Regions from separate parts of the Kitasatospora sp. NPDC008050 genome, predicted to be linked through region 2. Evidence: riboswitches for the same ligand, from Rfam matches in the RefSeq annotation. Region 2 holds a riboswitch; each other region holds the start of a gene.
What was found. Region 2 has a riboswitch for cyclic di-AMP ahead of ACFZB9_RS01595 (NlpC/P60 family protein). Riboswitches for the same ligand answer to the same signal wherever they lie in the genome.

Region 1 (6,968 bases), on a different contig from region 2:
TGCCCGACGCGCAGACCCCGCTGCCACCGATCCGGGCCGACCTGTTCGCCCGCTACTCGCTCGACTGGGAGCTGGGGTGCCCACCGCAGCCCGAGGCACCCGCGCGGCCGCACTGGCAGCCACAGGAGGCCCCGGAGCGGGCCCCGGGGGGAATCACCGCGCGGTAGCGCCCCGGTGGGGCCCGGCGGGGCTCAGTTCTCGGCGAGGATCGAGGCGAGCAGCTCGACCGTCTTCTCGGGGGTGAGGCTGTCCACGCACAGCCTCTCCATCACCTGCACGTAGGCGTCGACGTCGTCGCGCTTGTCCAGGTAGAGCGCACTGGTCAGCTGCTCCAGGTAGACCACGTCGGCCAGGTCCTGTTCAGGGAAGCGCAGGATGCTGAACGCACCGCTCTCGCCGGCGTGCGCGCCGAACCGGAACGGCATCACCTGGATCACCACGTTGGGCTGCTCGGCGACGTCGATCAGGTACTGCAGCTGGCCGCGCATCACCTTGGGCCCGCCAACCGGACGGCGCAGCGCCGCCTCGTCGATCACGGCCCACAGGCGCGGGCCCTGACCCTCCGTCAGCAGCTTCTGGCGGCGCAGCCGCAGGCCCACCAGACGCTCGATCTCGTCGTCGCTGAGCACCGGGCGGCTCTGCCCGAAGACGGCCCTGGCGTACTCCTCGGACTGCAGCAGGCCGGGGATGAACTGCACCTCGTAGGTGCGGATGAGCGAGGCGGCCTCCTCCAGGCCCACGTAGGTCTGGAACCAGCCCGGCAGCACATCGCTGAAACTGTGCCACCAGCCGGACTTGTTGGCCTCGCGGACCAGGCCGAGCAGCGACTCGCGCTCCTCGCCGTCGGTCACCCCGTACAGGCTCAGCAGATCGGCGACGTCGCGCTCCTTGAAGCTGACCCGACCCAGCTCCATGCGACTGATCTTGGACTCGGAAGCGCGGATGGCATAGCCCGCGTCCTCGCGCGTGATGTTGCGACTCTCGCGCAGTCGGCGCAGCTGGGAGCCCAGGAGGATCCGGCGCACCATGGATCCGCCGCCTGGCTGCACTGTGGTCATGCCGTGGGAACCTCCGCGTCGGGAAAACAGCGCACAGTCTGCCATCACTTGGCCGCTCACAGTGCCTGTAGTGGCAGAAGGATCTATCAATTTTGCATCGGCACGTCCATCAGCACGTCCATCGGCACGTTCCGCTGCACGTGCATCCGGTGTCTGCATATGCCAATAGTGCGACTGCACGTGAATCGACTCTTGCATCTGCCGTGAGCGCAGAGCACGATGGTGCACGTGCAGTTGCACGCCCCTGGACAATCCCCGCGGGCTTCGTTGTCGACCGTGCACGCCGGGTCGGGACGAGGACGAAGCGGCCGAGCGAGTCGGAGGTGACCGGCATGACCCCGCCGGGTCCAGCCGTGTCCGCCCCCTTATGGGAGGAGCTCTTCATGGGCACCGGTGCGGCCCTGGCCGTCGATCCTGACGTCGTGACGTGTACTCTCGCTCCCCGCTATGACGCGGTGAAGACCGCCCGCGACTTCACCAGAACCACCCTGCAGCGCTGGGGACTCGGTGACCTCTTCGACGATGTGGCCCTGGTGGCCTCGGAGTTGGTGACCAACGCCCTGCGGCACGCGATCGGCCAGCTCGCCGCGGCGAGCCTGCCGGGAGCCACCGGCTGTCCGGGCGGCCGTGCCGCGATCCCGGCCCAGCCGTGCGCCGCCCGCTCCGCCGAGGGACACCCGGCCGAGGGACGGCTGCCGATCCGGATCAGCCTGGTCCACCGAGGCTCCCAACTGGTCTGCGCGGTCAGCGATCCGAGCAGCGCCGGCCCGGTCACCCGGGAGGCGGACTTCGTCGCCGAGTCGGGGCGCGGGCTGCACCTGGTCGACTCCTTCAGCCACTCCTGGGGCTGGCACCCGCTGGCCTCCGGGGCCGGCAAGGTGGTCTGGGCGGTATTCCAGGCCGACGGACCGTCAGTCGACCTGTCCGACGCGCTCGCTGACTCCATATCAGGCTCCGCCGCGACGGCCGGACGCCACCGCCGCTCCGCCTGAAGCCCCGCACGTCGAAGCCCTGCAAGCCCGAAACCCCGCAAGCCCGAAACCCCGCGAGGCGCGCCGGCCGGCCGCCCCGGGTCCGAACCGGCCCGGGCTCACGCCCGCCCGGGGCGCGGCCCACGGAGACGGGCACCACACCGGCTCCCCCTCGGCACGCTCCCCGGCCGCACGCCACCAGCAGTGCGCCAACTCCCGAGCCGCGCAACGCCGAACGCCGTCGCGGCCCCTGCTCCCACGACGGCGTGAACCAGCCTGCCCGACCCGGCCCGGTCGGCCGGTCAGGCCACCAGGTAGTCGAACTCCCCGTCCTTGACGCCCAGCAGCATCGCCGCTATCTCGTCACGGGTGTAGATGAGCGCCGGGCCGTCCGGGAAGCGCGAGTTGCGCATCGCGACCGCGCCGTCCGGAAGGGCGGCGAACTCCACGCAGTTCCCCTTGGAGTTGCTGTGCTGACTCTTCTGCCAGACCACGCCATCGAGGTCCGCAGCAGCCATGCCGTTGTACGTGTGGTGCATAGAAATCTCCCAAGAGCCTGGAGTGCTCGTACTGCTCGGCGCCCAACCGCTCCGGCCGCCGGCCGCCTCCGGCTCGTACGGGCAGGGCAGATGCCTTACTACTCGTAATGATAACGCTAATGCACGTGCATCGGCATGTGATTTTGCGCGTGCAGCTGCCTGTACAAGAGGTGACCAAACCGCCTCCCGGCGGTCTCATCAGGTACCCCTATTCGGACATTTGACAGCAAATCAGCAGACTGTCCGTGACCCCGTGTTTGAAGGACGGCCGGAGAGGCTGACCGGTTCGACCATTGACACGCGGTTCGGTTGATCAACTTCGCAGCCAATTCCTCACACTCCGTCACACTGACCGGATTGGGCTGGCGATTTGTCAGCGGTTGCCCGAAATATCCGGCTACCGACCAGGCCCACGGGCCGCCGGGCGGCAGCTGATATTCCGGTGGATATGCGACAGACGTGCGGTAACGGCAGCCGAATGCCGGATGCCCCGGCGCATGTCCTACGATCTCCGCCATGAGCACTGCAGCCATCCCGGGCGCGCCACTACCCGTCCGCACGCCAGGCTCCCGCGCGCGGGGGCGCCATCGTCGACCCGAACGGCCAGAGCTGCCGGTCGGCGCCCCGGCCCTCGTGCTCGCCGTCCCGGCCGAGCCGACGCCGCAGGCGGTCGCGGTGGTGGACGAACTGCTCTCGATTCTCCGCGGTGAGCAGCCCGGGATCCTGGCAGCGGCCGGCTGGCTGCCCGCCGCACCCTCACCGGCGCACGACGCCGCACAGGCCCAAGCGGTCGACGCCGACGCCGCAGCGCAGGCCGCCGAGCAGGCGGACCGGGCGACCGCGGCCCCGACGGTGCAGCAGGTCGACACGGTCGAGAGCCTGATCGCCGGCGCACTGGCGGCCGGGATGCCCGCCCCGGTGCTGGTGCCGCTGCTGCCCGGCCCGCACGGCTACCTGACGGAGCTGCACGGCCTGGCCGCGCGCACCGGCGCCCCGGTGACCGACGTGCTCGGCCCCCACCCGCTGCTCGCCGAGGCCGTGCACGTGCGCCTCTCCGAGGCCGGTCTGGCCCGCGCCGACCGCGCCCGCCTGTTCGCCATCGCCACCGCCGCGGACGGCGTGGTGCTGACCACGGCCGGTGGCGAGGACGCCGCGGCGGCGGCCGGGATCACCGGCGTGCTGCTCGCCGCCCGCCTGGCGGTGCCCGTGGTGGCCGCGGCCCTGGACGTGCCCGGCGCGGTGGCCGGTGCCGTCGACCACCTGCGGGCCACCGGCTCCCAGCGCCCGGCGCTGGCTCCGCTGGTGATCGGCCCCGAGGTCGCCGAGGACCTGCTGCTCGCGGCGAGCGAGGAGACCGGCTGCCCGAGCGCGGCCGTGCTCGGCGCCTACCCGACCCTCGGTCAGCTGATCGCCTCGGCCTACCTGGCCGCACTGCCGGAGCCGGTGGCCGAGCCGCTGCCGACCGAGGAGCCGCCCGCCGAGGAGCCCGCCGCCGGCGAGTGACCCACTGACCAACGCGGCCGTGCCGGCCCCGGACAGGCCGATGGCCCCGTTCCCAGCCCTGGGAGCGGGGCCATCGGCCTGTCCGGGGCCCTGTTCATCGGTGGGTCGGCGACGGGTCAGTGGCGCACATGTGGCGGTTTGGTGACGGTCCAGTGTCCAAGCGGGAGTGGGCAAGCGGACCCGTCGAGCCGACCGGTCGGTCGGGGCTGCGAGCTGACGCGATGACAGAAGGGGTAAAACGGACATTCGGTCGATGTCGACCGGTGCGCCACACAGGGCCTTTCGTCTCACCGACGACCGGTCAGGGCACCTCGGTCCGATCGGCCGACCCCTTGATCATCAAGGCCGGGAACGGACAGACCATCAGCACGTCCACCCCTGAGCCGACGGCACATCCCGTACTCCGCAGGCCGGTTGCACGCCCTCGCCGCACCCCTCCCCCGACGCCCTCTCAGGTATGCCCCCGGGGCGATCTTGAAGGTTCCATGGCGGCCCTGTGACGGCCATCACAGCTGTTTGCGGATTCAACTTATCTCTGTCTAACGTGCTCCCCGTTCGTGGTCACACGGACCCAGCACAGCCGGACGCCGAGTCCTGCCACCGGATGCGCTGGCAGCGCGAAAACGCACCACGGCAGGAGCGGGGGAACCAGGTAAGCCGCCCCGGCACCCGGTCCTCGGACCGAGTGACGGAGCTAGGGGTGAAGCCGCGCAGCGCGCGGCCGGGCAACTCCAGTCCGAATCCGACAGCTCACCTCGTAGGCGTAGGAGAGGAACGCGTCTTCATGCTGCCCACCACTGGCACGACCCGTCCGTCCCGCACCGCTCGCCGGGCGATCGCCGCCACCGGCCTGCTCGGTCTCGGTCTTGCCCTGCCGTGCATCACGGCCACCACCGCCTCCGCCGCTCCCGTCTCCACCTGGGACAAGGTCGCCCAGTGCGAGAGCAGCGGCGACTGGAGCATCAACACCGGCAACGGCTACTACGGCGGCCTGCAGTTCAGCGCCTCCACCTGGGCCGCCTACGGCGGCACCCAGTACGCCGCGCAGGCCGACCAGGCCACCAAGGACCAGCAGATCGCGGTCGCCGAGAAGGTGCTCGCCGACCAGGGCCCCGGCGCCTGGCCGGTCTGCTCCGTCCAGGCGGGTCTGACCCAGGGCGGCACCCCCGCCGCCGTGAACCCCGGCGCCCCGGCCACCAGCACCCCGGCCACCAGCACCCCGGCCCAGCCGAGTGCCCCCGCGCAGCCCAGCGCCCCGCAGGGCTCGCAGAACGCCACCCAGGGCGGCAAGGGCGGCCAGGGCCACTGGAACCACCAGTGGAACGGCACCAAGAACGCCGGCGACCAGACCTACACCGTGGCGCGCGGCGACTGGCTCTCCACCATCGCCCAGAGCCACCACGTGGCCGGCGGCTGGCAGAAGCTGTACGAGCTCAACAAGTCGGTCCTGAGCGCCGGTCCTGACGTGCTCTACCCGGGCCAGCAGCTGAGCCTGGGCGGCTCGGCCACCGCCGCCCCCCAGAGCAGCGACAGCACCCCGGCCGCCAGCACCCCGGCGCCGGCCGTCAACGCCCAGGCCACCGCCTCCACCACCACCGCCGCCCCGGCGCCCGCCTCCGGCGCGATGGCCACCGCCATCGCCTTCGCGGAGTCGAAGGTCGGTCAGGCCTACATCTACGGCGGCACCGGCAACGGTGGCTGGGACTGCTCCGGCCTGACCCAGGCCGCGATGGCCTCGGCGGGCATCTCCATCCCGCGGGTGGCCGCCGACCAGGCCGCCGCCAGCACCCCGGTGTCGATGAACAGCCTGCAGCCGGGCGACCTGCTGTTCTGGTCCAACAACGGCCAGAACTCGGGCGTCTACCACGTCGCCATCTACGTCGGCAACGGCCAGTTCGTCGAGGCCGCCAACCCGAGCGCGGGCGTGAAGTACGAGACCATCAGCAACTACGCCCCGGACTTCGCCGGCCGGGTCTGAACCTGACGGCACAGCGCTGAGCAGCCGCTGGACAGCAACGAGGGCCGCCTCCCCACTCTCCGGGAGGTGGCCCTCGGCCGATCCGGTGAACCGGCGTCACGGCGCTTTCGGCTGCCGGCGCCGGGCGAACCAGACCAGCGCGACGAAGACCGCCGCGCCGATCACCGCGCCGATCAGGCTGGCCCCGCGGAACCAGGGAGCGTTCACGTCCATCGTGCGCTGCCCCGCGTGCGCACCGCTGCCGTCGCCGACCACCACGCCCAACGTCCACAGGTTCGGCAGCGCCAGCACCAGGGCGACCGCCACCCAGGCCGCCGAGACCTTCCAGGACCGGCGCCGGCGCAGCCCGAACCAGGCCACCAGGAGCGGCAGCAGGGTGCAGGTGACGCCGGTGAGCAGGCCGAAGACCAGTCCGCTGGAGAGCCGGCCGTGCACGCTGTCGCCCACCTGCTGGGCCCACCAGCGCGGGACGGTGGCGGCCCACAGGAAGTAGAGGCCGATCAGTGCGGCCAGCGAGCAGCCGCCGAGCAGCAGTCGGCGCCGCCAGTCCGGGCGGGCTGGCGGCGCCGTTTCGTCGGGTCGCTGCGAGGTGGCTCCCATGCCTCGATGCTGGCACCGGTGGATCTTCGGCGCCTGTCGGGCCGGGACCGACTAGTCCCCGCGGTGGGGCCTGGCCCCGGTGGAGCCGCGCATCACCAGCTCCGGCTGGAACATGTACTCCACCCGCTGGGCCGGCTCGCCGCCGACCTCCTCCAGCAGCGCGTCGACGGCGGCGGTGGCCATCGCCTCCACCGGCTGACGGATCGTGGTGAGCGGAGGCTCGGTGAAGGCGATCAGCGGTGAGTCGTCGAAGCCGACCACCGAGATGTCGCCGGGCACGGCGAGCCCGCGCTGACGCACCGCGCGGATCGCGCCCAGC
Region 2 (6,968 bases):
CTGACCGTGCGGGGCAGCAGCCAGCGCCCGGTGGCCGTGATGATCCTGATCACGACGGTGCTGACCACCCTGGAGTTCCCGCTGAACTTCGGACAGGTCGTCACCAGCTCCGGCATCGGTGTGACCATCATCAGCGCCCGCAACCTGCTGCTGCTGGCCGCCACCATCGTCTCCTGCCGCCGGCTGTGGCGCTCCACCCAGGCTCCGGCGGCGCCCGCGGCAACCCGGCCCGGGCCCGCGGCCGAGCCGGAGCGCGGCTACCCGGTGCGCCCGGGGATCGCCTACGAGCAGAGCCTGCTGGACGACGTCCAGAGCGGCTGACCGCCACGGCCCGCACGAGGGCCCCGGGTCAGTTGTCCGGCCCGACCTGGCGCAGCACCTCGGCGATCCACCGCTTGGTGAACTCCGCCAGCCCGTAGCCGAGGTGCTCGCCGAGCACCCGGTCCAGCTGCTGCTCGCGGCCCGCCCCGGGACCCGCCGCGCCCACCGCCCGGTAGACGTCGACCAGGGTCTGCGGGCCGTACTCGGTGGCGATCAGGTCGCAGGCCAGCCAGGAGAGCTCGTAGGCCTGTGCGATACCGGCGGAGCCGGCCGAGAAGTCGGTGTCGGCGGGCAGCGCGGTGGGCAGTCTGCCGGCCGCCACGTCCTCGGTGAGCTCGGGGGCGATCTGCCGGGCGGTGTGGCCGGTGTTCAGGTAGCCGGTGTAGTCGGCCACGCCCTCGGAGAGCCAGAGCGGCGTCCACGGGTGGGTGTCCGCCCTGGTGGCCACGTGGGTGCACTCGTGGGTGAGCACGGCCTGCCGGCCGAAGGCGCTCAGTTGGCGGAACCCGTCGGGGTTGACCAGCACCCGGTCCGCCGGCGTGTGCAGCGGAGCGCCGGCCGCCGCGACGGTGACCGCGGCTATGTCCGAGTAGGTTCGCGGATCGACGCCGAGCAGCTGGGTGAACTGGGCTTCGGTGGTGGGAAGTTGCAATACCAGTCGGCCCGCCCAGCCGCCGCCCCAGACCGCGCTGACGGCGGTCACCGCCTGGTCGGCCAGCGTGGCCAGCAAGGTCAGCTCGCCCGCCGCCGCGGGCCCCAGCACCACGCAGCGGGCACCGCGCACCGGCGTCGGATCGCCCAGGTCCCAGGGCGCGACGGCGCTGCCGGGCGCCGCGCTCTCACCGCTCACCGCGCCGTCGAGCAGCGTGACCCGGCGCTGCAGCACCGCCGGGTAGTCGTCGAAGCCCGCCAGCCGGTAGGAGAGTTCGGCGTTCACCGTGTCCGCGTCCCAGGAGGTCGCCCGGTAGTCCAGCTGGGCCAGTTGCAGCGGCGCCAGCTCGCCGGTGCGCAGCGCCTGGGCGTGCGCGGACAGCACCGGCGCCAGCCGCTGGGCCGACAGCACCGCGGGCGTGACCGCCCGGGCGGGCGCGGGCCTGGGCACCGAGAGCTGCACCAGCGCGCCGCCCACCAGCAGCAGCGCGGTACGGCGCGAGACCCCGCCGCCCGTGACGGGCTCGGCGGGGTGGGGCGCGGCGGCCGGCTCCTGCGCGGTCAGGGCCGCACCACCGCCGCGACCGGCATCGCGGCGACGCTCTCGTAGCGCACCCGGGCGCCGGGGTAGGGCGCGTGGATCACGGTGCCGCCACCGGCGTACATGCCGACGTGGTGCATGTCGTGGAAGAAGATCACCAAGTCTCCCGGTTGCGCCTCGGACAGGCTGATCCGCTGCCCCCCGAACGCCTGCGCCTGCGAGGTGCGCGGCAGGGTCACTCCGGCCTGCCGCCAGCTCCAGTACATCAGACCCGAGCAGTCGAACGCGCCGGGCCCGGTGGATCCGTACACGTAAGGGGAGCCGAGCTTGCTCAGCGCCGCCGCCAGCGCGGCCGCCGCCCGGTCCGAGGAGGGCGGCTGGGTGCCCAGGTCGACCCGCTCCGCGGCCCGGGCCGCCCGCTCGTGCGCCTCCCGGTCGTCCTGCGCCTGCAGTTGCGCCCGCTCGGCGGCGGTGAGGCTGCCCAGCAGCGCCTGCGCGCTCTTCAACCGCTGCTGCACCTGCTGCTTGGCCGCGGCCAGCGAGGTGCGCACGCTCTCCAGCTCGGCCAGCTTGCCGGTCGCCTCCTCCCGGCGCTGGTCCAGCCGGCGCTGCTGCTCCTGCACCTCGTGCAGGGTGGCGGCGCGCTGCTCGCCGGCCTGGGCCAGGGTGCGGGCCTTGGCCAGGTAGCCGGCCGGGTCGCTGGAGAGCATCAGCTGCACGGTGGGGTCCATCCCGCCGGAGCGGTACTCGGCGCCCGCGACGGTGGCCAGGTCCAGGCGCATCCTGTTCAGGGTCTCCTGTCCGCGGGCCACCTCCTGCTGCAGGGTGCCGGCCTCGGCCTGCAGCCGCTGGGCGGCCTCCTCCGCGGCGTTGGACTTCTCCGAGGCCTGCTCCGCCTCCGCGTAGAGCTGGTCGACCTGTGCCTTGACGTCCTTCTTGTCCGGTCCGCCCGGGGCACCGTGTGCGCTGGCCGTCATCGCCAGCACCGTGGTCGCGGCAGCGGTGACCGCCACCACCCGGGCGAAGCGCCGCGCGGTGCCCGACGGGGGTGTGCTCGCCATCGCTGACGACTCCTATCGCCGAGGGAGCCCCTGGAGCCTCCGGTGAGGCCCGCAGGAGCTGAGGTCCGAGCGCAGACGTTAGCGAGTCGGGACAGAGGAGTCCAAACCCCTGCCGATACGAATATTTGATCCCCAATCGGACATCAGAACGGCTGCCGAACGCCGAAGGCCCGGCCTCCAGGAGGAGACCGGGCCTTCGGGGACGACGGTGCGTCAGGGGCGGATGATCGCCGCGATCATGCGTCAGGGGCGGATGATCGCCGCGATCGGCATCACCGTGGCCGACTCGTAGCGGACCACGGCGCCGGTGTGCGGGGCGTGGATCATCTGGCCGCCGCCGACGTACATGCCCACGTGGTGCATGTCGCTGTAGAAGACGAGCAGGTCGCCGGGCTGGGCGTTGGCGATGTCGGTGCCCTCGTTGGTGCCGGCCGAGGCCTGCTCCTGCGAGGTGCGCGGCAGCGAGACGCCGGCCTGCGCGTAGGCCCACTGCATCAGACCCGAGCAGTCGAAGGAGCTCGGCCCGGCGGCACCGTAGACGTACGGCGAGCCCAGCTTGCCGACGGCGGCGGCGATCGCGGCCTGCGCGGCCGAGCTGCCGGCACTCGGGGTGCTGGGGGCGGCCGTGGAGCCGGTGCTCCCCAGGTCGGTGCGGGAGGAGCCGCGCGAGGCGGACTGCGCGTCGGCCTGGGCCTTGGCGGCAGCGGCGGCCTTGGCCTGCGCGGCGGCCTGGTCGGCCGCCGCCTTGGCGTCTGCGGCAGCCTTGGCCTCGGCCGCGGCCATCGCCTGGCGCTGCTGCTCGGTCAGCGTGTTGAGCAGGTTCTGGGCCTGCTGCAACTTGGCCTGGACGTCGTCCTTGGCGCTCTTCAGCTGCTGCGTGGTGGTGTCCAGCTCGGAGAGCTTGCTCTGCGCCTCGGCCTTGTCCTGGTCGAGCTTGCGCTGCTGCTCCTGAAGCTGCTTCAGCGTCTCGGTCTCGGTGCTGCTCATCTGGTTGAGCGAGCTGGCCTGGCTCAGGAAGCCGTCCGGCTTGCTGGAGAGCATCAGCTGCACGGTCGGCGAGATGCCGTTGTTGGCGTACTGGTCGGCGGCCACCGAGGCCAGCCCGGACTGCAGGTTGGTCACCTGGTCCTGCTGCCGCGCCACCTGATCCTGCAGGTCACTGACCTGCTTCTGCAGGGTCTGCTGCTTGGCCTGCGCGCCGTCGTACTGCTGGGAGGCCTGCTCCGCCTGGTTGTTCAGGGCGTCGACCTGGGACTTGACCTGGTCGAGCGAGGGCGCCGGGTCGGCATGCGCCGCCCCCTGCGCGGAGAGCGCCACGGCGGTCGCGGCAGCCGCGGTCAGAATCGACGCACGGGTACGGCCGACGGGCTTGGGACGACGATGGGACGCCACGAATCCTTCTTCCTCCGACCGCCTACCGGGTGAGCTGACGGGTTCGGGCTGGAAGAGATGCCCTACGACGCCTCACCGGCCTGACGGCCGACCTGGCGCCGATTCACCCCGAGGAACGTGGTTCCCCGGCTCCGGTCCGCAGCTCCCCGGTGAGGGGGTCCCCGTCGGGCAGTCAACTGCCCGTGCTGCTTTCCAGACTCGGCGGTAACCTCCGCTGCCACCCCGGTCGGGTGATCACCATCGCGGCGGTCTGATGAGCGACCCTAGTAACAACTCTGTGATCCGTTCAAATCCTTGTCAGAAAAACTGCCCAACTTTGACTCTGGGTGCTAAGGAGATCACCCGCGCGTGATCATGCCGGATACAAACAAGTGGCCCCCGTCACACCACACGGGTGACGGGGGCTCAGAGGCAGTCGGCGCGCGCCGGGGCGACGGCGGGTCAGACCCGGCGGATGATGTACGACTCACCCATCGAGTTGGGGTCGGCGATCCGCACCACGTCACCGGTGTGCGGCGCGTGCACCATCTTGCCGCTGCCGATGTACATGCCCACGTGGTGCCGGTCGCCACCGAAGATGATCAGGTCGCCCGGCTGCGCCTGGGACAGGCTCGGCACCGCGGTGCCCACCGTGGCCTGCTCCTGCGAGGTGCGCGGCAGCGAGACGCCGGCCTGCGCGTAGGCCCACTGCATCAGCCCCGAGCAGTCGAAGGTGCTGGAGCCGGTGGCACCCCAGACGTAGGAGTCGCCGAGCCGGCTGAGCGCCGCCTGCACCGCCTGGCCGGCGTAGCCGGCGGCCGGCGGGAGGTCGAGCGAGCCGAGGTCGGTGCGGGCGCTGCCGCGCGAGGCGCGGTCGGCGGCGGCCAGCGAGGCCCGGTCCGCGGCGCTCAGCGAGTTGAGCAGCTTCTGCGCGGCGGCCAGCTTGCTCTGCACATCCGCCTTGGCCTGGTTCAACTGCTGGGTGGCGCCGTCCAGCTGGGCCAGCGTGTCGGAGGCTTCCTTCTTCTCCTGGTCCAGCTTGCGCTGCTCGCCCTGGAGCGACTTGAGCGCGTCCGTCTCGGTGCTGGTCGCCACCTGCATGCTGGACGCCTGGTCCAGGTAGTTCTGCGGGTTGGAGTTGAGCATCAGCTGCACGGTGGGGTCGATCCCGCCGGTGCGGTACTGCTCGCCCGCCACCGTCGCGAGCCCGGACTGCAGTTGGGTCAGCTGGTCCTGCGTGCGGGCCACCTCGTCCTGCAGCTGGGAGGCCTGCTGGCGCAGCTGGTCGCCGCGCTCCTTGGCGCCGTCGTACTTCTCGGCGGCGGCCTCCTGCTGGTTGTTCAGGTCGTCGATCTGCGCCTTGACGTCCTGGATGGACGGCTTGGGGTCTGCCCAGGCCCCGGTCTGCGAGGAGAGCGCGACCGCGGTCGCCGCAGCGGCGGTGAGCACGGTGATCCGCGCGCGGCTCGACTGCTTGGGACGGCGATGGGACGCCAAGGGACCGCTCCTTCTTCTGCCGGCCTCACCCGATCGGATGAGTGACCGGAAAAATAGGTTTGACGCCAGACCCTAGTGAACATCACTTCCCTGCGCCACTCCCCTGCTGTCACGAACTGCCCTCGCCCGCAAGGCCCTCACGCAACATTCACATGATCGGCCTTGACCGACTGACGGCTGATCAGCCGCGGGAGAGACGGTTCAGCAGCAGTACCGAGGCCACCGGGCGCGCACCGGCCTTGCGCACGCCGTCCGCCACCTCGCGGTCCGTCGAGACCACCACCACCGGCCGCCCCTGCGGCTCGGCCCGCACCAACTGGCGGATCAGCTCGTCCGCCGTCTGCCCGGTCCTGCTGAACCGCACCCGGACACCGCGCGGCGGCGCCATGATCACCGGCACGTCCAGGTCCTGCCCGTCGAAGACACAGGTCACCTCGGCCTGGGTGCGCTGGGCGAGCATCGCCAGGCCGCCCAGCAGGCGCAGCCGCTGCTTCTCCAGCGGCAGCGTCGGGTAGCCGGTCTTGGTCACGTTGTAGCCGTCCACCACCAGGTGGACCTGCGGGATGGCCAGCAGCTGGTCCAGCAGCGCCGGATCGTCCTCGGCCAGCCCGCGCCGGGCCACGTCGTGCGGCGAGGCCGAACTCGGCACCACCGCGTCCACCAGGTCCGCCGGGTGCAGCGTGGTGATCGGCAGCGCCAGCTCGCGCTGCAGGCCCTGCGCCGACTGCAGCACCGTGTCGAGCAGCAGCCGCAGCCGCATGTCCTCCACGCTGCGCCCCTCACGGGCCGAGCGGCGGCCGGTCTCCAGCGCGCTCTCCAACTCGGCGACCCGGTGGCGCAGACGCCGGTTCTCGCTCTCGGCCGCCCCGCGCTCGGTACCGGCCGCGGCCGCGGCGGCGGCCAGCTCGGCCTGCAGCTTGCGGGTCTCGGCCTGCGCTCGACGGGTGTCGCTCTCCAGCGTGCGCACCTTCTTGCGCAGCGACTCCACCTCCTTGCGGATGCCCTCGGAGTCCGCGCGCTGACGCTCCAGATCGGCCCGGGCCGCCGCGCGGGTGGCGGCCAGCTCCTCCTGGAGCTTCTCCACCAGCCGGGCCGCCTCCGCCACCGCGTCCTGTGCGCCGGCCCGCTCGGCCTGCTCGCCGGCCTCGGCGACCAGCCTGGTCCAGCCACTGGTGCGCAGCAGGTAGGCCGCGGCCGCCACGTCCAGCGGCTCGGCGGCGCCCGGCACCTGGCCGGTCTCCAGTGCCTTGACCAGGTCGGGCTGCCCCAGCCGCAGCCGGTCCGCTATCCGCAGCCGGAAGACCGGCTCGGCCTCCAGTGCGGCGGCCAGCGCGGTGCCGGCGTACTTGGCCCGCCGGGCGGGGGTGAACTTCGCGTACGGGCGCAGGGTGGGCGGCAGGTCGGTGGGCGGCAGTCCGCCGAGCGCGTCCGCGGCCAGCCCGATCACCCGCCGACGCACACCCTCGGGCAGCGGGCGGTCCAGCTGCTCGGCCGGCCCCGTCTCCACCCCGGGCTCCACCTCCACC
Region 3 (6,968 bases), on a different contig from region 2:
TAGGTTCGGGGGTGTGGACACCGTGATCGACGCCCCGAAGCTGACCCTGCTCACCACGACCCACCGGGTCGCCCCCGGTCTGCTCAGCTGGCCCGCCTGGTCGGCGCTGCAGGCCGCGCCGCTGGTGCTGGCCGCCGACCCGGCGCACCCCCAGCTGCCCGCGCTGGCCCAGGCCGGCGTGACCGTGGAGCTGGTGGCGCGCGACAGCGCGCCGGCGCTGGCCAGGCTGCTCACCGAGCGGGCTCCGGTGCTCTTCCTGGGCAGCCAGGACGGCGACCCGGGGCTGACCGACGCGCTGGCCCGGATCGCCGTCGAGCAGGCCGGGCAGGCGCCCGAGATCGAGCTGCTGCCGGGCTCCTACGACCTGCCCGGCGCCCGGCTGCTCGACCTGGTCGCCGTGATGGACAGGCTGCGCTCGCCCGGCGGCTGCCCGTGGGACGCCGAGCAGACCCACGCCTCACTGGTGAAGTACCTGGTGGAGGAGGCGTACGAGCTGGTCGAGGCGATCGAGCAGGAGGACCGCGACACCCTGCGCGAGGAGCTCGGCGACGTGCTGCTCCAGGTCTTCTTCCACGCCCGGATCGCCGAGGAGCACGCCGAGGACCCGTTCTCCATCGACGAGGTGGCCGGGGCGATCGTCGACAAGCTGGTCTACCGCCACCCGCACGTCTTCGGTGACTCGGACGCGGCCACCACCGACCAGGTGGAGGCCAACTGGGAGGCGCTCAAGGCCGCCGAGAAGCAGGACCGGGAGTCGGTGCTGGACGGCGTCCCGGCGGGCCTGCCGGCCCTGGCGTACGCGGCCAAGCTGGTCTCCCGGGTCCGCCGGGCGGGCTTCACCGGCGTGCCCGACGCCCCGTACGCGCTGCCGGCCGAGCTGTCCGAGGAGTCGGCGGGCGCGCTGCTGCTGGCCGTGGTGCAGCGGGCCCACGACGCGAAGGTGGACCCGGACGCGGCGCTGCGGGCGGCCGCGCGCGGCTACCGGGAGGCCGTGCGGACCGCCGAGGGGCTGTCGGCGAGCTGAGCCCGGCGCTGCGCCGGGACGGCCTGGCCCAGGGCCTCGCCGATCGCCTCGCTCAGCGGGTCGAGCAGCTCGGCCAGGCGGTGCAGCCGGCCGGGCAGCTCGGCCATCGTGACGATCTTCTCGCCGTCCGGGCCGGCCACGCAGAACAGGTCGATCGGGCCCAGGTGCTTCTCGGCGGTGTCGACCAGCGCGGCGATGTCGCTGGGCTGGTGGATGTCGGAGCTGACGCCGATCACCGGGCAGCCGATCCGGTCCAGGGCGGTGGCCAGGTCCTCGGCGACCCCGACCCGGGGGTCGGCGATCAGCAGGCCGGCGGCGCCCGCCGCGGCGAACCGACGGGCCGGCCCGTCGCCGTCGCCGCCGTTGAGTACCGCGATAACCACCACTGCCCCGGCTACCCGCATGGCCTGCTCCTCCCTGGGGGCACCGCCGCACTGCGGGGCCCACCACCACGTATCGGAGGATCGTAGGCTCCAGCTGACCCTCCGCAACAGGGATTACCCGCCAGGTGACCAGACTCACTCCTCCCGGGGACCGGATACGGTCAGAACATGTCCGACCAGCCTGATTCGCCCCCGCCCACCCTCTTCACCTGGGAGTTCGCGGCCGACCCCTACCCGGCGTACGCCTGGCTGCGGGAACACGCGCCGGTGCACCGCACCACCCTGCCGAGCGGGGTTGACGCCTGGCTGGTCACCCGATATGTGGACGCCCGGCAGGCGCTGGCCGACGCCCGGCTCTCCAAGAACCCGGCGCACCACAGTGAGCAGGCGCACCGCACGGGACGGGTGGGGATCCCGGGGGAGCGTCAGGCGGACCTGATGACGCACCTGCTGAACATCGACCCGCCCGACCACACCCGGCTGCGCCGGCTGGTCTCCAAGGCCTTCACCCCGCGTACGGTGGCCGAGTTCGAGCCCCGGGTGCAGCAGCTGACGGACCGGCTGATCGACGGCTTCGCGGCGCGTGGCTCGGCCGACCTGATCCACGAGTTCGCCTTCCCGCTGCCGATCTACGCGATCTGCGATCTGCTCGGCGTGCCGGCCGAGGACCAGGACGACTTCCGGGACTGGGCCGGGATGATGATCCGACATGGCGGCGGCCCGCGCGGCGGCGTGGCGCGCGCGGTCAAGCGGATGCGGACCTACCTGGCGGAGCTGATCCACCGTAAGCGGGCCGACCTCGGGGACGACCTGATCTCGGGGCTGATCCGGGCCGGCGACCACGGCGAGCACCTCACCGAGAACGAGGCCGCGGCGATGGCGTTCATCCTGCTCTTCGCGGGGTTCGAGACCACCGTCAACCTGATCGGCAACGGCCTGTACTCGCTGATGAACCAGTCGCTGCAGCGGGCCCGGCTGCAGGAGTCCATCGTGCGCGGCGAGAGCGAGCTGCTGGCCACCGGCATCGAGGAGTTGCTGCGCTTCGACGGCCCGGTGGAGCTGGCCACCTGGCGGTTCGCCACCGCACCGCTGACCATCGGCGGGGTGGAGATCCCGGTGGGGGACCCGGTGTTGGTGGTGCTCGCGGCGGCCGACCGGGACCCGGCCAGGTTCGACCGCCCGGACACCCTGGACCTGGCCCGCCGGGACAACCCGCACCTCGGCTTCGGACACGGCATCCACTACTGCATCGGCGCGCCGCTGGCCCGACTTGAGGGCCAGCGTGCGCTGGCCACCCTGCTGACCCGGCTGCCCGACCTCCAGCTGGCCGCGGACCCGGCCGAACTGCGCTGGCGTGGCGGTCTGATCATGCGTGGCCTGCGCGAACTCCCTGTTTCGTTTACGCCCGAGTTGTCGGGCAAGTGACGGAACGGCAGTTCTGACGGCGTGTCGAAGACCGTTCTCCTGTGCGGTTTGAATGCCCATCAATCCGGACAAACAAGACCTGTTGGTAGGCGATCGACCGCACTCCGTAATTTTGATGTGATGTACGCGATATGAGCTTGTGATCGGTCCGTCAATCTGCTTACCCTCCCTGGAGTTCGCTGCTGCGAACCCCGAAGCGCGGAACGCCGAGTCCTGCCCGCCGCGCTGCCGGGACACCGACCGACACCCGGGCAGGGGCGGGGGACCCAGGATTTTCTGCCGTCTCCCACGGCTAGGGGTGAAGCCGCGTCAGCGGCCGGGCCAACCTCACGGGCCCGAACCCGACAGCTCACCTCGCAGGCGTGCGGAGAGGGATAGCTTCATGCTGCTCACTGGCAACGGCCGGCACCGCCGTCGTACCCAGACCGAGAAGGCGATCGCCGCGGCCGGCGTCGCCGGTGTCGGTCTGGCGGTCCCGCTGCTCACCGCGACCAGCGCACACGCTGCTCCGGTCTCGGTCTGGGACCAGGTCGCCAACTGCGAGAGCACCAACAACTGGTCGATCGACACCCACAACGGTTTCTACGGCGGCCTGCAGTTCACCTCCTCGACCTGGGCCGCCTACGGCGGCACCCAGTACGCCGCGCAGGCCAACCAGGCCAGCAAGGCCCAGCAGATCTCGGTCGCCGAGCGGGTGCTGGCGGACCAGGGCCCGGGTGCCTGGCCGGTCTGCTCGGTCAAGGCCGGGCTGAGCAAGGGCGGGGCGCCGGCCGGCGTCGACGCGAGCGCCGACTCGGGCGCCGCCCAGCAGCAGAGCGCGTCGCAGGCGCAGCCGACGGCCCAGCAGTCGAAGCCGCAGGCCCAGCAGCAGACGCAGCCTCAGCAGTCGGCCACCCCGAGCTTCCCGGGCCAGGCCGGCTGGGACGCGGGCGGCAAGGTGTTCTGGTACGAGAAGGACGGCGGCTGGTACTGGACCAGCCACCAGAGCGTCTACAACCAGTTCGCCGCCCCGGCCCAGGCGCCCGTCCAGGTCCAGACCCCCGTCCAGGTGCCGGCCCAGGCCCCGGCCGCCGCCGCGCCCACCGCGCAGACCGGTGCCCCGGCGGGTCACGGCTACACCGTGCAGGCCGGTGACACCCTCTCCACCATCGCCCAGGCCCAGCACCTGAGCGGCGGCTGGCAGCAGCTCTACCAGGCCAACCACTCGACGGTGGGCGGCGATCCGAACCTGATCATGCCGGGCCAGCAGCTGCGCTTCGGCTGACGAACCGTGCGCGGGGCGCCCCGGGCGACGGCCCGGGCGACGCCCCGCGCGCTTTCGGGTGAACTACTCGTGGGTACCGGAGCCACACCGTGAGACGGGACCCAGGCCTGGATGGCCCCGGGGGCCGGTGCGGTTAGGCTCTGGTCGTAACGACTCCGTTCCACGTCCGCAGGACCGCTTCCGCCTAGGAGATGCCTCGTGCCGTCCATTGATGTCGTCGTCGCCCGTGAGATTCTCGACTCGCGCGGCAACCCCACGGTCGAGGTCGAGGTCGGCCTCGACGACGGCAGCACCGGCCGTGCCGCTGTCCCGTCCGGCGCCTCCACCGGCGCGTTCGAGGCGCTGGAGCTGCGCGACGGTGACAAGAACCGCTACTTCGGCAAGGGCGTGGAGAAGGCCGTCCTCGCCGTCATCGAGCAGATCGGCCCGGAGCTGGTCGGCTACGACGCCACCGAGCAGCGGCTGATCGACCAGGCGATGCTCGACCTGGACGCCACCCCGGACAAGTCCTCGCTGGGCGCCAACGCGATCCTGGGCGTCTCGCTCGCCGTCGCGCACGCCGCGTCCGAGGCCAGCGACCTGCCGCTGTTCCGCTACCTCGGCGGCCCGAACGCGCACGTGCTGCCGGTCCCGATGATGAACATCCTCAACGGTGGGTCGCACGCCGACTCCAACGTCGACATCCAGGAGTTCATGATCGCCCCGATCGGCGCGGAGTCCTTCTCCGAGGCTGTGCGCTGGGGCGTGGAGGTCTACCACACGCTCAAGGGCGTGCTGAAGGAGCGCGGCCTGTCCACCGGCCTGGGCGACGAGGGCGGCTTCGCGCCGAACCTGGACAGCAACCGCGAGGCGCTGGACCTGATCACCGAGGCGATCAAGAAGGCCGGCTACGTGCCCGGCAAGGACGTCGCGCTGGCGCTGGACGTGGCCGCCTCCGAGTTCTACAAGGACGGCGCCTACCAGTTCGAGGGCAAGCCGCTGTCCGCGGCCGAGCTGATCGACTACTACGCCGACCTGGTCGACAACTACCCGCTGGTCTCCATCGAGGACCCGCTGGACGAGTCCGACTGGGACGGCTGGAAGGCCATGACGGACAAGCTGGGCGCCAAGGTCCAGCTGGTCGGTGACGACCTGTTCGTGACCAACCCGGCCCGCCTGGCCCAGGGCATCGAGACCGGCACCGCCAACGCGCTGCTGGTGAAGGTCAACCAGATCGGCTCGCTGACCGAGACCCTGGACGCCGTCGAGCTGGCCCAGCGCAACGGCTACCGCTGCATGATGTCGCACCGCTCCGGTGAGACCGAGGACGTCACCATCGCCGACCTGGCCGTCGCCACCAACTGCGGCCAGATCAAGACCGGTGCCCCGGCCCGCTCCGAGCGCGTCGCCAAGTACAACCAGCTGCTGCGCATCGAGGAGATCCTCGACGACGCCGCCGAGTACGCCGGCCGCGCCGCGTTCCCGCGGTTCCGCTTCGAGGGCTGAGTCCGGGCCCCGAGTTCGAGCCCCGAGTTCGAAGGCTGAGCACCGCTTCGCAGCACGCCTGACCGATGCCCCGGCCGTCGCCCCGTAGGGTGGACGCCGGGGCACCGGTACGACTGGGACCGGTACGACTGGGCGACTGGGAGGGGTCTGGAGATGGCACGCTGGAAGATCCCGGGCCTGGCCGGCCGGCCGCGGTTCACCTCCCGGGCCACCGTGCTGGTCCTGGTGCTCTGCTCGCTGGTGGCGATCCTCGCCTACCCGACCCGGCAGTTCATGAACCAGCGCGCCCAGATCAACGACCAGCGGGTCAAGGCCGAGCAGGCCCGTCAGCAGGTGGAGCAGCTGAGGACCGAGTGGGCCCGCTGGCAGGACCCCATGTTCGTGAAGGCCCAGGCCCGCGAGCGCCTGCACTACGCGCTGCCCGGTGAGACCCCGTTCGTCTCGGTCGACCCCACCCCGTCGGCCACGCCCACCCAGCCCGCCGCCGGCGGCTCCCCGCAGGCCGCCGCGAAGGCGGCCAAGCCCTGGTACGCCGCCGTCTGGGACTCGGTGGACGCGGCCGCCGTCCCCGCCCCGTCGCAAGCCCCCGCCCCGTGAGAAGACTGCAGAACTGATGAGCACTGAGAACCAGAGCGCCGCCGCCCAGCACCCGCAGGACGAGCCGGTCGCCGATCGCGATCTCGCCGCGGTGGCGGCCCAGCTCGGGCGCGTCCCGCGCGGCACCCGGGCGGTGGCGCACCGCTGCCCGTGCGGCAACCCGGACGTGGTGGAGACCGCCCCCCGGCTGCCCGACGGCACCCCGTTCCCGACCCTCTACTACCTGACCTGCCCCAAGGCCGCCTCGCTGATCGGCACCCTGGAGGCGGACGGGGTGATGAAGGACCAGAGCGCCCGGCTGGCCGAGGACCCGCAGCTGGCGGCGGCCTACCAGAAGGCGCACGAGGACTACATCGCCCGCCGCGACGCCATCGAGGTGCTGGAGGGCTTCCCCTCGGCCGGCGGGATGCCGGACCGGGTGAAGTGCCTGCACGTGCTGGTCGGCCACTCGCTGGCGGCCGGCCCCGGCGTCAACCCGCTGGGGGACGAGGCGCTCGCGATGCTGCCCGAGTGGTGGCGCAAGGGCTCCTGCGTGAGCGAGCAGGACATCGAGAGCGGCATCGCCGCGCTCCGGGCCCAGCGGGCCACGCAGGAGGACCACGCGGCCGTGATCGCCGCCAAGGAGCAGAAGGCCGCGGAGCGCGCGGCCAAGCGTGAGCAGCAGGAGGAGCAGGAATGACGGCCACCCGGGTCGCCGCGATCGACTGCGGTACCAACTCGATCCGCCTGCTGATCGCCGACCTCGATCCGCGCACCGGTGAGATCACCGACCTGGACCGCCGGATGCTGA
Region 4 (6,968 bases), on a different contig from region 2:
GCCGGGGCATTTGGTGCGCTCCCAACGCTATCCGACCCGCGGCGCGGAGGGACAATGGTTCCGCGACACGCCCCGTGCCTCTGTCCGCCGGTCCTCCGGCCAGCGGGTGGCCGGCCGCCGGGTGGGGGCACCGTGGCCGGTCGGGAGGCCGATCATGCGCAAGGTCGTCGACTGCCGGGAGTACCCGAGCGAAATGCACTGCACGCTGGCCATCTCCGGTGAGGAGGAGGAAGTGGTCCGGGCCGCCGCCGAACACGCGGTCTCGGTCCACGGCCACGACGACTCCAGGGAACTGCGGGACCAGATCCGCGCCACGCTCAAGGACGAACTGATCCTCCAGCACACCTGAAGCACCGCCGAAGCATCCCCGCCCCGGGCGGTACGGAGAATCCCGTATGGCCCGGGGCGGGGGTGCTCTGCTGGAGTGAGGGGGAGTGCCGAGGAGGTGGCCGCGATGGCGGTCGACGAGGACAAGGTGATGGAGTTCCTGGGCCGGGTGGTGACCGACGGTGCCGCCGCGATGGCCGGACTGTGCACCTCACTGGGCGACCGGCTGGGCCTGTACACCGCGATGGCCGGTGCCGGGCCGCTGACCGTGGCCCAGCTGGCCGAACGCACCGGCCTGCACGAGCGCTACCTGCGCGAGTGGCTGGCCGCGCAGGTGGCCGGCGAGTACGTGGAGTACGACCCGGCGACCGACGGCTACCTGCTGCCCGACGAGCACGCCGCCGTGCTGGCCGACCCCGGCGCGCCCACCTACGCGGCCGGCTTCTTCACCATGATGCAGGCGCTCTACGGCACCGAGGACGTGCTGATGGAGGCGTTTCGGACGGGGCACGGGGTGGGCTGGGAGGAGCACGGCGAAGCGCTCTTCGCCGGTACCGCCAAGTTCTTCCGCCCGGGCTACGCGGGCGCCCTGGTCCCCGAATGGATCCCCGCGATGAACGGCACCGAGCGCAAGCTGGCGGCCGGCGCCGAGGTCGCCGACGTGGGCTGCGGCTACGGCTGGTCCACCATGCTGATGGCCAAGGCCTACCCGGCCTCGCACTTCCACGGCTTCGACTTCCACGGCCCCTCGATCGAGGCGGCCGGCGAGCTGGCCAAGGAGCAGGGACTGGCCGACCGGGTCAGCTTCGAGGTGGCCGGCGCCCAGGACTTCCCCGGTGACGGCTACGACCTGATCACCTTCTTCGACTGCCTGCACGACATGGGCGACCCCGGCAGCGCGCTGCACCACGCCGAGCAGGCGCTGGCCCCCGACGGCGCCTGCATGATCGTCGAACCGAACGCCTCGGCCGACGTCCGGGAGAACGCCAATCCGATCGGCCGCGCCGTGGTCTCCGCCTCGGTGGCCATCTGCCTGCCCTCCGCGCTGGCCCAGCACGGGCCGCAGGCGATGGGCAACCACGCCGGTGAGGACGCGATGCGCCACCTCGCCGACGACGCCGGACTGCACCACTGGAAGCTGGCCGCCGAGAGCCCGCTCAACCGCGTCTACGCCGCCAGCCGGTAGGCCGGTAGCCGCCAGCCGGTAACCGGTAACCGCAGGGCGGCCCCTGTCACTTCTCTCCCATGATCGCCTCGTTGGGCGGGCGGTCCGCAGCCGGGTTTGTCGGGACCCGGCTTGACCCGGCCTCCCCGGTGGGCGCACGCTCGATGCGTGACTCCGTCCGGGGAGGCCGGCTTGCGGCGGATCTGCGCCGTGATCGACCTGCTGATCGACGCCGTCGACGAGGAGACCCTGCTGCCGGCGCTGTTTCCGGTGCTGCTCCGCGCCGTGCCGGGGGACACCCTCACCTGGTCCACCCGCACCCCCGCCGGGCGCCATCCGGTCACCCTGCCGCAGCAGCTGTTCAGTCCGCAGGCGCTGGCCGCGTTCTTCCGCGACGCCCCCGAGGACCCGCTCTTCAGGCACACCAACGGCGGCAGCGGCGTCCCCATGCGCCGCAGCGACCTGCAGTCCCGGACCGAGTACCACCGGCTCGGCACCTACGGCGAGGCGCTGGGCCCGGTCGGCGCGGAGTACCAGCTGGCGATGGCCTTCCCGGCCGGCTGGACGAGCGCCGGGCGGCGCACGGTGGCGCTGATCGTCAACCGGTCCGGCAGCGACTTCCCGGATGCCGACCTGGAGTCGGCCACCCTGCTGCGGGCCCGCCTCACCCACGGCCTGGAGCGGCTGGCGCCGCCGCGGGTGCCGGTCGCCGACCTCACCGCGCGCGAGGCAGCCGTGCTGGACCTGCTCGCGGACGGCCTGACGGACCAGCAGATCGGTCGTCGCCTCGCGGTCTCCGCCCGCACCGTGGACAAGCACCTGGAACACGCCTACGCCAAGCTGCGGGTGCACAACCGGGTGGCGGCCGCGGCCGCCTGGCGCGCCGCCGGCTGACAGACGGCCTGGGCCCCGGCTGTCGCGCCGGGGCCCAGGCCGTGTCGGGGCCATTTCAGGGCCGCTTCAGGGCCGCTGCGGGGCCGCTTTTCAGCAGCTGAAGTCGACCAGCGAGAAGGACGCGTAGTGGTCGGAGGTGTAGTAGTCCGACCCGTCCTCACCGGTGATGATTCTGCGGGTGCCACGGGTGGGGGCACCCGGAGTGACGACCGTGTACTCGTGGTAGTAGCCGTACGACTCGCTGGGCAGCACGCCCTCGCGGTTCTGGAAGGTCTCGCCGTCCTCGGAGTACGGGAACGGGCCGCCCTGGGCGATCAGGTTCAGGGTGTCGTCCGCCTGGCTCGGCAGCGCCGACTGGCAGATGGAGCCGCTGACGTCCGCGTGGGCGTCGGCGGCGAAGACGGCGGTGGGGGCCAGGGTGAGCATGCTCACGGTGACCACGGCGGCGGCACGCGACTTCAACGCGCGTAGAAGTGTCTGCATGGCAAGCAGTCTGGGGCAGCGTCAGGAAGCCTGGGAAGGTGCTGGGAGCGGGCCGGCAGAGTCTTCATGTCCACGTAACTGAGCGGCGGTCCAGGTGATGCGGCGGCGTCGCTTTTGCGAGGGGTGGGGCTCGTGTGACTCGCCTGACATTGATGATGATCACGTCATCTGCCTACCCTGCTGGCGCCCGCCACCCAGCGGCGGGCCCAGCCTCCGGGACCGCCGAGTCCTGCCTGCCGGTGGCCGGCCCCAGAGCACCGCACCAGGCAGGAGCGGGGGACCCAGGTAGTGCCGCCGTGCCCCCGCCCGCCTGCGCCCGCAGGCCCAGGAAGCACGCCCGGCTAGGGGTGAAGCCGTCACCTGAGACCGGTGCCGGCCGGGCCATCTTGCGGCCCGAACCCGACAGCTCACCTCGTAGGCGTCGCAAGAGGACTCCCCGTGATACGCACGTCCACCCCGCTGCGCCTCGGCGTCGTCGCCGGAGCGCTCGGCCTGCTCGCGGTGCCCGTGGTCGGTCAGGCCGACGCCTGGGCCCGCACGTCCGCCACCACCGCCGTGCCCCAGGTCACCCAGGACCGGCTGACCCCCACCACGGCCACCGCCGGTGCCTCGACCACCGCCGCGCTCACCGTGCACGCCGCCTCCTGCTTCACCGCGAAGACGGTGGGGGTCGGGGTGCGCGACGCCGCCGGGAACAACCTGGACTTCCCCGGGAACCTCGGCAACCAGCAGATCTGCCCGAGCGGGCTCTCGCTGACCACAGGCGCGCGCAGCTTCCCGGCGGGGACGTACCAGATGTTCGGTTTCTTCCAGGACCAGGCGGGTGCCTGGCACAACCTGACCACCCAGACCCTCACGGTCGCGGCGGCCGGCACGTCCACCCCCGCTCCCGCACCCGCACCCGCACCCGCGCCCACCCCGGCCCCCACCCCGACGCCCGTGCCGTCGCCGTCGCCGAGCACCAGTGGTTCACCGGTCGCCGGCAAGGCGCTGACCTGGTCGGACGAGTTCAACGGCCCGCTGGACTCCACCAAGTGGAACGACAGCACCACCACCGCGTACAAGTACGGCAACCACAACCCGGACGACAACAAGCTCGACTGGCTCGACCCGTCCGACGTCTCGGTGGCGAACGGCGTGGCCACCTTCACCGCCCAGCCCTCCGGTCACACCCTGGAGAACGGCAAGCAGGCGTGGACCACCGGCCTGCTCACCACCGAGGGCACCCAGCAGGGCTTCAAGGTGAAGACCGGTGACTACGCCGAGGCCCGGGTGCAGATGCCCTCCGCGCCGGGTGCCTGGCCCGCGCTGTGGACCTGGTCGAACGGCGGCAGCGAGATCGACTCGTTCGAGTACCACCCGGACAACCCGAACCTGCTGGAGCTGACCAACCACGTCAACCCGGCGCACGACTACCTGACCGACGCCACCGACGTGAAGCCCGGCCAGTGGGTCACCATCGGCACCTACTACGGCGCCAACTCCGTCGACTGGTACGTGAACGGGGTCAAGGTCTACTCGGACAACACCGGGGTCGGGGCCAACTGGTCCGCCAGCCTGATCCTCAACCTGTCGATCAGCGCCGGTCAGTACCACCCCGCCCCGAGCGGCTCCACCCCGATCACCTTCGCGGCGGACTACGTGCGGGTCTACCGCTAGACGCCGGCCTCCTGGCCGTGGACGGCGGCCTAGGCCTCGACGCCGGCCTCCTGGCCGTGGACGGCGGAGAGCGGGGCGGCCAACTCCTCCAGGGAGAGCCGCTCCGCTCGGACGCCGATCGCCGCCTCCACCAGCCCGGCGGCCACCATCAGCGAGGCGCCGATGCAGAAGGCGAGCGTGGTGTCGGCGGGTTTGCCGCTGTTCACCAGGCCGTTGAAGAGCAGCGGGCCGGTGATGCCGCCCAGCGCCGTGCCCACCGCGTAGAAGAACGCGATGCACAGCGCCCGCACCTCCAGCGGGAAGACCTCGCTCACCGTCAGGTAGGCGGCGCTGGCGCCGGCCGAGGCGAAGAACAGCACGCCCACCCAACAGGCCGTCATGGTACTGGCGTTGAGCAGACCCTGCTGGAAGAGCGCGGCCGTGCCGAAGAGCAGCACCCCCGACAGCACATACGTTCCGGCGATCATCGGCTTGCGGCCGACGCTGTCGAAGAGGTGACCGAGCAGCAGCGGGCCGCAGAAGTTCCCCACCGCGATCACGGCGAAGTAGTAGCCGGTGTCGCCCTGCGCGACGTTGAAGTAGGTCGTCAGGATCACGGCGTAGCCGAAGGTGACCGAGTTGTAGAGGAAGGCCTGGCCGACGAAGAGCGACAGGCCCAGTGCGGTGCGCTTGGGATAGCTGCGGAAGACCGTGCGGGCCACCGTGGTGGAGCTGACCGGGCCCTGCTCCCGGACCGTCACCCAGCCCTCGGGGGCCGGCAGCGGCTCGCCGGTCTGCTCGGTGACGGTCCGTTCGATCTCGTCGACCAGTTGCTCCGCCTCCTCGCCCCGCCCGTGGGTGAAGAGCCAGCGCGGGCTCTCCGGCACGTGCCGGCGCACCAGCAGGATCACCAGGCCCAGCGCCACCCCGATCGCGAAGGCCAGCCGCCAGCCGAGGTCGGTGGCGAAGAGCGCGGTGTTCAGCAGCGCGATCGAGGCGAAGGCGCCGATCGCCGCGCCGACCCAGAAGCTGCCGTTGATGATCAGGTCGACCCGCCCGCGCACCCGGGCCGGGATCAGCTCGTCGATGGCCGAGTTGATCGCCGCGTACTCGCCGCCGATGCCGAAGCCGGTGAAGAAGCGGCAGAGGAAGAAGAACCACGCCGTCCAGGAGAACGCGGTGACGGCGGTGGCGGTGAGGTAGACCGCGAGGGTGAGCATGAAGAGCTTCTTGCGTCCGAACCGGTCGGTGAGCCGGCCGAAGAAGAGCGCACCGCAGCAGGCACCCGCCACGTAGACGGCGGCCGCCCAGGTGGTGACCTGGGCGGTGCTGATCGCCAGCCCGCTGCCCTGCTCGGAGAGCCGCCCGGCGACGTTGCCGACGATGGTGACCTCAAGGCCGTCCAGGATCCAGACCGTGCCCAGCCCGATCACGATCCGCCAGTGCCACCGCGACCAGGGCAGTCGGTCGAGCCGGGCGGGGACCTGGGTGCGGATCAGCCGCCCGGGGTCGGTGGTCGGCCCGGCGGGGACTGCTCCATCGCCCCTCCCGGGCCCGGGGTCGGTGGTCGGCTCGTGTGGCATGGCGGGCTCCCTTTCCGGGCCGGCGGGCGTCGGCTCCCCGTCCGTGTCAGGCTTGCGCGCCTACCCCGAGCCCGTGGGCGCGAACCTGCGACCGGCCTCCCGTCGCCCGAACGGATGAAGAGGACGGGCGCTCGGGGGTGCTCCGCGCCCCGGCCGAACGGGTCAACGCCGCTGCCCGGAGCGTGCCGCATGGGCCAGGCTAAGGAGGATGAGCGAGCCCAAGCCGTCCGTCGGCGCGGTCGACGGCGGTTCCCACCCCTCGACGGGCGACCGTGCCGAGCTGCGCCGCCGCTGGCAGGCGCTGGCCGTCTGCCTGCTGGTCGGCTTCATGAGCCTGCTGGACGTGTCGATCGTCAACGTGGCGCTGCCCTCGATCGAGCGCGGCATCCACGCCAGCTCCGCCGACCTGTCCTGGGTGCTCTCCGGCTACGCCCTCACCTTCGGCCTCACGCTGATCCCGGCCGGGGTGCTGGGCGATCTGTGGGGGCGGCGCACCGTCTTCCTGGTCGGGCTCTGCCTGTTCACCGCCGCCTCGGCCGCCTGCGGCCTGGCACCGACCGCCACCGTGCTGGTGCTCGCCCGGCTGGTCCAGGGCGCGGGCGGCGGGCTGCTCGGTCCGCAGATCTCCGGGCTGATCCAGCAGATGTTCACCGGCGCCGTGCGGGCCAGGGCCTTCGGCTACTTCGGCACCACGGTCGGGCTCGCCACCGCGGTGGGGCCGTTGGCGGGCGGTCTGTTGATCAACGCGGCGGGGGAGCAGACGGGGTGGCGCTGGGTGTTCTTCGTCAACCTGCCGATCGGCGTGCTGGCCTTCGCGCTCGCGCTGCGCCTGATCCCGCGCGGCACCGGCACCGGCATCGGCACCGGCATCGGCATCG

Region 1: linked by a shared signal. The riboswitch ahead of ACFZB9_RS35255 (transglycosylase family protein) and the one ahead of ACFZB9_RS01595 (NlpC/P60 family protein) in region 2 are both predicted to bind cyclic di-AMP.
Region 3: linked by a shared signal. The riboswitch ahead of ACFZB9_RS05085 (transglycosylase family protein) and the one ahead of ACFZB9_RS01595 (NlpC/P60 family protein) in region 2 are both predicted to bind cyclic di-AMP.
Region 4: linked by a shared signal. The riboswitch ahead of ACFZB9_RS31090 (hypothetical protein) and the one ahead of ACFZB9_RS01595 (NlpC/P60 family protein) in region 2 are both predicted to bind cyclic di-AMP.

The regions. Positions count from the first base shown of each region.
Region 1 covers NZ_JBIBIJ010000030.1:39,832-46,799, reverse strand. Annotated here, with positions in the region: gene ACFZB9_RS35280 (TetR/AcrR family transcriptional regulator) at 1-167, shown strand, start outside; gene ACFZB9_RS35275 (helix-turn-helix domain-containing protein) at 192-1,058, opposite strand; gene ACFZB9_RS35270 (ATP-binding protein) at 1,442-2,050, shown strand; gene ACFZB9_RS35265 (DUF397 domain-containing protein) at 2,332-2,568, opposite strand; gene ACFZB9_RS35260 (hypothetical protein) at 3,085-4,071, shown strand; cyclic di-AMP (ydaO/yuaA leader) riboswitch at 4,688-4,848, shown strand; gene ACFZB9_RS35255 (transglycosylase family protein) at 4,856-6,049, shown strand; gene ACFZB9_RS35250 (hypothetical protein) at 6,146-6,649, opposite strand; gene ACFZB9_RS35245 (LacI family DNA-binding transcriptional regulator) at 6,701-6,968, opposite strand, start outside.
Region 2 covers NZ_JBIBIJ010000001.1:379,558-386,525, forward strand. Annotated here, with positions in the region: gene ACFZB9_RS01580 (glycosyltransferase 87 family protein) at 1-321, shown strand, start outside; gene ACFZB9_RS01585 (hypothetical protein) at 350-1,450, opposite strand; gene ACFZB9_RS01590 (NlpC/P60 family protein) at 1,534-2,574, opposite strand; gene ACFZB9_RS01595 (NlpC/P60 family protein) at 2,818-3,966, opposite strand; cyclic di-AMP (ydaO/yuaA leader) riboswitch at 3,970-4,120, opposite strand; gene ACFZB9_RS01600 (NlpC/P60 family protein) at 4,408-5,442, opposite strand; gene ACFZB9_RS01605 (NYN domain-containing protein) at 5,624-6,968, opposite strand, start outside.
Region 3 covers NZ_JBIBIJ010000002.1:360,115-367,082, forward strand. Annotated here, with positions in the region: gene ACFZB9_RS05070 (MazG family protein) at 14-1,024, shown strand; gene ACFZB9_RS05075 (hypothetical protein) at 979-1,428, opposite strand; gene ACFZB9_RS05080 (cytochrome P450) at 1,576-2,832, shown strand; cyclic di-AMP (ydaO/yuaA leader) riboswitch at 3,061-3,209, shown strand; gene ACFZB9_RS05085 (transglycosylase family protein) at 3,215-4,096, shown strand; gene eno (phosphopyruvate hydratase) at 4,295-5,581, shown strand; gene ACFZB9_RS05095 (septum formation initiator family protein) at 5,735-6,178, shown strand; gene ACFZB9_RS05100 (DUF501 domain-containing protein) at 6,195-6,857, shown strand; gene ACFZB9_RS05105 (exopolyphosphatase) at 6,854-6,968, shown strand, end outside.
Region 4 covers NZ_JBIBIJ010000021.1:18,371-25,338, forward strand. Annotated here, with positions in the region: gene ACFZB9_RS31070 (DUF1059 domain-containing protein) at 155-349, shown strand; gene ACFZB9_RS31075 (class I SAM-dependent methyltransferase) at 455-1,513, shown strand; gene ACFZB9_RS31080 (response regulator transcription factor) at 1,661-2,386, shown strand; gene ACFZB9_RS31085 (ribonuclease domain-containing protein) at 2,477-2,869, opposite strand; cyclic di-AMP (ydaO/yuaA leader) riboswitch at 3,115-3,304, shown strand; gene ACFZB9_RS31090 (hypothetical protein) at 3,308-4,528, shown strand; gene ACFZB9_RS31095 (MFS transporter) at 4,558-6,090, opposite strand; gene ACFZB9_RS31100 (MFS transporter) at 6,299-6,968, shown strand, end outside.